DNA from 2 places in the Exiguobacterium sp. MH3 genome. Region 2 is predicted to be linked to the other one. Evidence: a T-box and tRNA genes for the amino acid it is inferred to sense, from the RefSeq annotation. Region 2 holds a T-box; the other holds one or more tRNA genes.

Region 1 (5,031 bases), 740 kb from region 2:
TGGTAATAGTAAAGACCGTCTTTGACTGGTTTTCCATTGACTGTTCCATCCCAAGCCGCACTTGTGACGGGTGTGAACCCATCTTCAGAACCGCTATCATAATAGTTCTTCACAACGTCTGTTTGTAGATCTAATTTACGGAGTGTTGCTTTATTCCGGTCAAGAATCGAATACTCGACTTTTCGTGCATTACGAAGGAACGAGAGGACTGGGAACGCCTCGTCAACGCTACCATCGTTGTTCGGTGAGAACGCAACCTTGTTTTCAACGACTTTTCCCGCCGTGTTCGTGCCGAGGAACTCGAAATCATCTTTTACTTCTGTCGCTAATCCAGTTAATCCGTAGAATGTCTTCTCTTCGTCATAACGCGGTGCATCGACGATCGGTGCCTGATCCCACTTTCCTTTGAATCCGACGTACGGCACTGTCAATTCCGGATTTTTACTCTTCGTATCGATTAAACGAACGAAACCTTCAACGAAGTAGCCATTTTCAAAGACTTGCTCAAGTGGAAGACCGTTTGCCCAATCGACCGTATCTTTCAAATCGACCGATACACTTACTTTCGTTGAGCTCTTCGGATTGATGGAGACAGAACTTGCTTTTTTCGAACCGACTGCGAATGAGATTGGGAACGTTCCTTTATTCGGATCGACCGCATCCACTGAGTTTTTCTTATAAATATTGTTGGCTTCCAGGAAGTTCGTTCCTTCTGCACCGAGATCCGATTGTACCGTTCCGGCTAATTGATATGTCACTTTTTCGCTACTATAGTTTTTCAAATCGAGCGTGAATGTGAATTTTTCGCCGACCTCTTTGAGTGCAGCCTTTCCTTCACCCGATTTCGTTTCCGTAACGACGACTGGTGTTTTCATCGCAGCACGTAGATCCATTAAACCAGCACCTTCACGACGTGGTGAATAGAAGCTACCAGTTTTCGCTTCAGCATTATACTGCCCTTTATCAAGCTGTGGACGTGACGTGTTCATGAGGATATTCTTCGCGAGTTTAACGCGTGTCGCACCATCGACTTTGAAATCCTTCGCGATTCGTTGCATGACAAGTGCCGTTCCTCCGGCGACGTGTGGTGCTGCCATCGATGTTCCACTCATGACGCCATATTCGTTATCATTGAGCGTCGAGTAGATTTTTCCACCCGGTGCCGTGATTTCAGGTTTGAAATCAAGATTTGGTGTGACACCCCATGACGTGAAATCAGACATCTCGCCCGCTACTGGGTTATCTGCTGAGACCGCTTTTCCATCGAACGTGACAGCAATTGCTTTTCCTGCTTTCGCTTTTTCTTCAAGATCATTCCCATCCGCGATGCTGAGCGTCACCATCGGAATCGTCGGATTGTTAAGTGCCATGCTGACATAATCCCCATGATCGACTCGTCCACGAACGATGACACCGGCTGCTCCTTGTTTCTCAGCTTCTGCTTGAATCATACCGTAATTGAAACTGCCGTTACGCACAACAAAGACAACTTTTCCTTTGACATCTTTTCCTTGATAGTTCGATGCTTGACCATCGCCGACATAAATGACGTCTTGCTTCTCCTTGTTGAATATCTTAATCGGATTCGGCGAGTCCTGTTTTTGGTACGCCAAATACCCAGCATCTTGTCCGTCAATCGTCAGTGCCATACCTTCAAGCGTTAATTTCGTATTCTCTAGCGATGCGACTTGTAGCGCTTGGCTGATCAACCCTGGAGATCCTACAACACCGATGTCAGGATTCGCTGTATACGGATTGCCTGCACCATGTCCTGTGAATGCCGAGTTTCCAGCAGAGATCGCACATAAGATCCCGTTGTTCATTGCGTTGACGATTGCCCGTTGTTCCGGATCATCTGCGTTGACGAATGATGCCGTCGAACCGAGACTCATGTTGATGACATCCGCTCCGAGTGCAATCGCATCATCAATCGCTTTGATGTAGATATCACTGAATGTCGATGGCATGCCTGGATCATTTCCGAATACTTTCATCGCGAGGAGTTGTGTTTCCGGTGCGACCCCTTTGATACCACCGTTCGCTTCGTCTCCATTAGCACCGACCGTACCCGCTACGTGCATTCCGTGCATCGATGCACCTGCACCTAAATCACGGATTTCGCTATCGTGATCAGCGTAGTTATAGCCGTATGGGACTTTTTCCGTAAAATACTTCCCTTTTAGTCCTTTTGTTTCTTTAGCACTCTCAACCTTCGAAGAAGTCAAATCGATCTTCGTCTCCGGGCTCAACACCATATCTTTATGCGATGGATCAATCCCCGTATCGATGACCGCTACGATTGTCCCTTCCCCTTTGAAGCCATAATCCTGCCATGTTTCTTTTGCATTAACCATATCTTTGCTATACAACATGTCTGGTTTTGCGCCTTTATCGGCTTTCGGTCGCGCGTATTCATGGGCGATATGTACGCTCTTGACTCCGGCGAGTTGTTTGATGTCTTCGATGTCGCCGAACTTGACTTCACCACTGAATCCGTTGATGACGGTCGTGAAGCTTTCCTTATATGTAACGGGAATCGATTTTTTAGCGATCGCTGACTTGACTGATTTTTGGACGCTGACGAGGCGATCCTTAATCGACTCTTTTTCGGCATTGCTCAATGTGCTATACCGCTTGTTTTGTGCCTGCGCGATTTGAATCGCCGGCTTCTGCTCCATCTCGATGACGACACGGACCTTGTCAGACTGCTTATACACCTTCTCCTGTCCTGTTTTCTTAAGTGAGAGGGCGTGCGGCTTTTGACCGCTTGCCTTATCTTGCGAGGACAGTGCTCCTTGAGCACTAACCAAGTTGGAAGATGTCATTAAGACAGCTGCCAAGAGTGCGATTTCCTTCTTCATGCTTCTTTTCCCCTTTTCTAAAAAACCATAATGATGTTACCAACAAAACAGTTAAACGAAAATTCTGTATATTTAGTTTAATGAAATAGATGGAAATAAACAATTCGGTTCTGTCTGTTTTATATAATTATTTGTTTTTATTGACACTTTATATTACATTTCCATATTTTGAAAACAATAAAAAAACTCTTGAATCCTCAAGAGTTTGAAGTGTACGAATATGGTGGAGACTATCGGGATCGAACCGACGACCTTTTGGCTGCCAGCCAAACGCTCTCCCAGCTGAGCTAAGCCCCCATGAATTAACTTTAGTATACGCATCGCTAACTGCTTTATCAATATAAAAATAACGCTTTCATAAAAAGAATTCCTTCCAAAATCGTCGGAAGGAATTCACGATTCATTTATTCAATTCACGCATCAAATCCGCCTGTCGTTCAAGCTCTGCCTGTTGCTCGAGGATCAAGACCTTTTTGTACGTCCGCGCAGAAATCAAGATGCTGATCTCATAGAGAACGAACAATGGGACCGAGATCATCAAGTGTGACGTCACGTCCGGCGGTGCGATCAATGCCGCAACGACGAACAGCGCAAAGTACGCATATTTCCGATTCTTTCGCATGAAAATTGGCGTCACGAGACCAAGACGTGTCAGAAACATCGTCACGACCGGCAATTGGAAAAGAAGACCGAACGGAATCGTTAATCGGATTAAGAAACTGAAGTAGTTCTCGACTCCGATGACTTGTTCGATTCCGAGTTCCTTCCCTAGTTCAGTCGAAACTTTTAATAAGAAAGGTAACAACCAAAAGTACGAGAAGGCTACACCAGCCAAAAACAGAAAGAAGATGACCGGAATATACGTCAATGTCGCTTTTTGCTCCTTGTCATACAGACCAGGGCGGACGAATGCCCACAGTTGATACATCCAGAACGGTGATGCCAACACGATTGCGATGATGAACGCAAGATTCAAATATAACATTAAAGGATCTGCGACGTTGAAGGCATTCAAACCGATACCGAGCTCTTTTAAGTCCGCTTGCAAGAAGCGAACGAGCGGTCGGACGAGCGGAAATGCAACAGCGAACAGGACGACGACGATGATAAGCGACCAGACGATCCGTTTACGCAGTTCGTCCAGATGCGACGTCACGCTTTGTTCTTGATCAATCGCCATGATTCAATCACTTCTCTTTCGGTTCATCCTTTTTATCGTCGTCCATGATACCGTTCGTTGCGCTCTTGAACTCTTTCAATGTCTGACCCGCAGCACGACCAAGTTCAGGTAACTTCTTCGGTCCGAAAATGATTAATGCGACGACACCGATTAGTGCTAAGCTACCTGGTCCGATGAATGCTATAGTTGACGGGATAAGGTTTTCCATTATGATTTCACTCCTTCAGCTGATTGCGAATAATGCTTCATGAAATAAACTAACGACTGCAACTCGATCGATAAATCGATGTGATGGACCCGGACGCTCGCTGGCACGTTCAACCGCGCGGGCGTAAAGTTCAGGATGCCAGTCACACCATACTCGACTAACTCATCCGCTACTGACTGCGCGAACTGGGATGGAACCGTCAAGATGGCAACATCGACCTGATTCGCTTCGATTTGTTCTTTCATGTCCGAAACATGATAGATTGGAACGTCATGCGTCGTTGTTCCGACCTTCTCTTCGTCCGCATCAAACGCAACGACTATCCGAGTACTATTATTCTTTAAAAAGTTATAATTTGCAAACGCTGTTCCGAGATGACCGACCCCGATTAAGGCAACATTCGTCACCTCATCTTGATTCAAGGTTTTGCGGAAAAACGTTAAGAGATGTTGAACGTTATATCCATACCCCTTCTTCCCTAATGCCCCAAAGTAGGAAAAATCGCGACGAATCGTTGCTGAATCAACCTTCACCGCCTCGCTTAACTCAGCAGAAGAGACGCGGAGCTTGCCTGAATTGTATAAACTTTGGATGAAGCGATAATATAGCGGCAACCGTTTTGCTGTCGCTTGTGGAATTTTTGTGTCTGGTCCATTCATCCTGCAGTTCCCCCTTCGGCCACATCCATCGTGGCACCCAAATCTTTGCAAAAAGCTTTCTACTCTCCTTGATTGTAAACCACTTCACATAGAGTCACAAATAATATATTCCGCAGGACCTCG
Region 2 (5,031 bases):
CCCAGACCCCGTCTTGTTTAGATTGTTCTTTACTTGGTTCCGCATCTTCAGGAGCCCATTGCTCGACGACTGGAATGCCTAGTGTCCCATTCCAAAAGCCAACCGCACGGTCCATATCCTCGACTTCAAGTACTAATTCACACAATCCTGCAATCGGTAAACGTGCCATCCTTAAACTCCTCCTCTTAACGAAATGTTTCAGGGTATCTTTCCCTGATTTAAAATCCGGTAAACGAATGCTATGATGAAAGCAGCGAATGAAAAAGAGAGAAAGAAGGTGGAGTGATGGAGCACCCCCATCAAGTCGTCGGGCGCGTCAAACGTGTGCTCTTTTCTTCTGAAGAAGAAGCACACTCCATTGTATTGGTCGCCGTCAAAGAAAAGAACTTTGAACTGAAAGAAACCGAGCTCGTCATCACGGGTACTGGGGTTGGGATCGAACTCGGAGGAACGTATCAAGCATTCGGTCGTCTCGTCGATCATCCCCGATTCGGAAAACAACTGAAGGCGGAACTGATTCGGCGATCGGTTCCGATGACAAAACATGCGACGATCCGCTTCTTGACGAATGGTTCGTTCACCGGCATTGGTCCGAAGACAGCGAAAAATATCGTCGATGCTCTCGGAGAAGAGGCAGTGGATCTCATTTTGAAAGATGAACGGGTACTGAATCAGGTGCCTGGGTTAAAACAAAAACAAGCTGACATCATCTTGAGTCGACTCGCCACGTTATACGGTGTCGATCAGTTGATGCTGTTCTTAGCACCATTTGATGTTACGCCGAAGCTAGCGGCAAAGATTTATGCTGCTTACGAAGGGGACGCCATGGCGCGAATACGAGAGAATCCATATTCCTTGATGTATGAAGTGAATGGGATTGGTTTTAAGACAGCCGATCATATCGCATCACATCTCGGACTCGTCGGATTACACCCGGAGCGCGTCGCTGCTTCGATCATGCACATATTAGAACAAGAAGCAGGAGAGGGACATGCCTTTGCGACAGTCGACTCACTATTGCAGCGAGCACCCCGTTTGCTTGGTGAAGACCCGGGTGAACGGCTAGAACAAGCGATTGAACTGTTGCTCGCTGAAGATAAGGTCAAGCTCGAAGAAGGCTGTTTGTATTTACCGACGATCTTTTATGCCGAAGTCCGAGCGGCGAAGGAACTGGCGCGCGTCATGGCGAACGGTGCCGAACAGGAAGTCGATGTCGCGACGATCCTTGAAGCAATCGGGCATCTCGAAGAACAGTTTGGCATGGAATATGCGGCGCAACAGCGAGAAGCGATCGAGTTAGCGGTCAAAGCACCGCTGATGGTCCTGACCGGTGGACCCGGTACCGGTAAGACGACTGTTATCAAGGGAATTTTACATGCCCTGCAAGAAATTCATGATTGGCCGCTTGAGAAGAGTCGCGTCAAGACGGGAGATGTTTATCCGTACGTCCTTGTTGCACCGACCGGACGCGCCGCTAAACGTTTGTCGGAAGCAACGGACGTCCCAGCGATGACGATTCATCGTCTGTTGAAGTATGACGGAACGAATTTCCAATTAAATGAAGATCAGCCGATCACCGGGAAAGTACTGATCATCGATGAGTCGTCGATGATTGATATCTACTTGTTATCGAGTCTGCTCCGTGCTGTGCCGAACGGTATGAAAATCTTGTTCGTCGGTGACCGCGATCAGTTACCATCCGTCGGTCCAGGGCAGGTGCTGGCAGATTTGATGGATACGGAAGGGATTCCCGTCGTTCGTTTGAACGTCGTCCATCGCCAAGCGGAAGATTCTTCGATTTTACGGCTCGCGCATGATTTGAAGAACCGGACGACGTCAGCTGATTTGTTATCACCACTTGCGGATCGTCGCTTTTACACCGCGTCTCCGCAAGAGACGTTACGCGGCATCTCAGCCTTCGCGGAAAAAGCACTCGCAAAAGGGTATTCGAAATTCGATGTTCAGGTTCTGGCACCGACTTACCGTGGGCAGGTCGGAATCGACGAACTGAATGTCGCCTTGCAACGCGTCTACAATCCGGAGGAACCGAAAAAACGCGAAGTCAAACAAGGCACTCGGATTTACCGGACCGGGGATAAGATTCTTCAGCTCGTCAATAATGCGGAAGAGAACGTCTATAACGGAGATATCGGCGAAATCGTCAATATCTTCTTCGCCAAAGAGAACGTCGACAAGGTGGATAAGATCATCGCCCGCTTCGACCAGACGGAAGTCGAGTACAACCGGAGTGACTGGGATCAATTCACGCATGCCTACGCGATTACGATCCACAAGGCACAAGGGTCCGAGTTTCCGATCGTCTTGATGCCGGTCTATTTCACGGGGGCATTCAAGCATTCCCGAAACTTGATTTATACGGCGGTCACCCGTGCGAAGTCGAGTTTATTATTGTTCGGCGACCCACGAGCGTTTCATAAAGCGTCGCAAGAAGAGGAGCCGCGGCGCCGAACACGATTGATTGAACGACTCGGTGGGGTGACAAAGACTTGACGGATGCTGTGTGATAGGTAATAATCACGATAGATGAATGGACGTAACACGTTGATGGAAGATAAGTAAAAGGAAAACTCGAGTCCAGAGAGAAGTGAGTCTGCTGCAATCACTTTCTCGAGTCCCTTTGAAGCTCCTTCCGGAGTCGGGTGTAAACACCTGCGGGTCATCCCCGTTATCAGATGTTCGAGGTAGGCAATGGATTGCTTACGAACGAGGGTGGTACCACGGAAGCGATGCTTTCGTCCCTTTTCAGGGATGAAGGCATCGCTTTTTTGCGTCCAAATAAAACCAATGGGGGTAACTGTTCATGAAAGCTCTAAAACCATTAACGGGTGCACAAATCCGTCAGATGTATCTTGATTTCTTCCAAAGCAAAGGGCATGCGATCGAACCGAGTGCTTCACTCGTACCGGTCGAGGATCCATCGCTCTTGTGGATCAACTCAGGGGTTGCGACACTCAAGAAATATTTCGATGGTCGTGTCATTCCTGATAATCCACGTATCGTCAACGCACAAAAATCAATCCGGACGAATGATATCGAAAACGTCGGGAAAACAGCACGTCACCATACGTTCTTCGAGATGCTCGGAAACTTCTCTGTCGGTGATTACTTCCGTGAAGATGCAATCAAATGGGGCTGGGAACTCTTGACGAGTGATGACTGGTACGGTCTTGACCCGGAACGTCTCTCGGTCACGATTCACCCGGAAGATGACGCAGCGCGTCAAATCTGGCTTGAACTCGGTGTACCGGCTGAGCGGATCATTCCACTTGAAGATAACTTCTGGGAAATCGGTGAAGGTCCATCTGGTCCGAACACGGAAATCTTCTTCGACCGTGGACCTGCTTTTGGAGACGATCCGAACGATTCAGAACTCTACCCAGGTGGCGAAAACGAACGCTATCTCGAGATCTGGAATATCGTTTTCAGTCAGTATAACCACGATGGACACGGCAACTACACGGAACTTCCGCGTAAAAACATCGATACAGGAATGGGACTCGAACGGATGGCATGTGTCATGCAGGACGTGCCGACGAACTTCGATACGGATCTGTTCATGCCGATCATTCACAAAACAGAAGAGATCAGCGGTAAAATCTACCGTGATGATTCGAAACTCGATGTAGCATTCAAGGTCATCGCAGACCACATCCGTACTGTGTCATTCGCAATCGGTGACGGTGCGCTTCCTTCGAATGAAGGTCGTGGATATGTCCTTCGTCGTTTACTACGCCGTGCGGTTCGTTATGCGAAGATGCTTGGAATCGAACGTCCGTTCATGTATGAACTCGTCGATACGGTCGGGAATGTCATGGTCGACTTCTACCCACAAGTTCCAGAAAAAGCAGACTTCATCAAACGTGTCATCAAAAACGAAGAAGAACGTTTCCATGAGACACTTCATGACGGTCTTGCAATCTTGAACACAGTCGCTCAGACGTCTAAGGAGAACGGTGAGCATGTTATCAGTGGCGAAGATGCGTTCCGTCTGTATGACACGTATGGTTTCCCACTCGAATTGACAGTCGAGTATGCGGAAGATCATCAGATGTCTGTTGATGAAGAAGGCTTCAAACTAGCGATGGATGCACAACGTCAGCGTGCACGTGCAGCGCGTGAAGAGAGTGGTTCGATGCAACAGCAATCGGAAGTCCTTTCGACGCTAAAAGATAAAAGTACGTTCGTCGGCTATACCGACCTTAAGGCGGATGCGAAAATCATCGCATTGTTGCATGATGGAGAACGAGTCACAGAAGTCGCTGCTGGTGAAGAAGCACAAGTCATTCTCGACATCACACCGTTCTACGCTGAAAGTGGTGGTGAAGTCGCGGATACAGGAACAATCGAAGGCAAAGACTTCGTTCTTGATGTCAAAGATGTTCAAAAAGCACCAAACGGTCAAAACTTGCATACGGTCATCGTTCGTACAGGGATCGCAACGGAAGCTGCAGACGTCGTTGCAACAGTCGAAGCAGCAGAGCGTAAAGCCGTCACGAAAAACCATACGGCAACACACTTGCTTCATAAAGCATTGAAAGATACGCTCGGAACACACGTCAACCAAGCAGGATCACTCGTTTCTCCAGATCGTCTTCGTTTCGACTTCTCACACTTCGGTGCAGTGACACAAGAAGAGTTGACGAAGATTGAACAAGACGTCAACCAAGCAATCTGGGCATCACTACCGGTTGATATCGAAGAGATGAACATCGCTGATGCAAAAGCAAAAGGCGCAATGGCATTGTTCGGTGAGAAATACGGTGAAACGGTTCGTGTCGTCTCAGCAGGCACATACTCGATCGAGTTGTGTGGCGGTATCCACGTCGGGAACACTGCCGAAATCGGCTTGTTCAAGATCGTTTCAGAGTCTGGTATCGGTGCAGGTACACGCCGAATCGAAGCGGTAACGGGTGCAGGCGCATATCGTGTCATGAATCAACACTTGGAAACACTCGAACAAGCAGCAGCTGTCTTGAAGACGAAGACGACAGAAGTTCCTGTTCGCATCGA

The links. A T-box is a leader RNA that pairs with one kind of tRNA and senses whether it is charged. The one in region 2 lies ahead of alaS (alanine--tRNA ligase), so its partner is inferred to be a tRNA-Ala.
Region 1: it has a tRNA-Ala gene. The T-box ahead of alaS (alanine--tRNA ligase) is inferred to sense a tRNA for this amino acid. The anticodon was not compared.

What each region holds. Positions count from the first base shown of each region.
Region 1 covers NC_022794.1:2,865,268-2,870,298, forward strand. The annotation lists gene U719_RS14820 (S8 family serine peptidase) at 1-2,861, opposite strand, end outside; tRNA gene U719_RS14825 (tRNA-Ala) at 3,083-3,158, opposite strand; gene tatC (twin-arginine translocase subunit TatC) at 3,262-4,041, opposite strand; gene U719_RS14835 (twin-arginine translocase TatA/TatE family subunit) at 4,049-4,249, opposite strand; gene U719_RS14840 (redox-sensing transcriptional repressor Rex) at 4,249-4,908, opposite strand.
Region 2 covers NC_022794.1:2,130,130-2,135,160, reverse strand. The annotation lists gene U719_RS11365 (VOC family protein) at 1-169, opposite strand, end outside; gene U719_RS11360 (ATP-dependent RecD-like DNA helicase) at 286-2,511, shown strand; T-box leader at 2,554-2,764, shown strand; gene alaS (alanine--tRNA ligase) at 2,822-5,031, shown strand, end outside.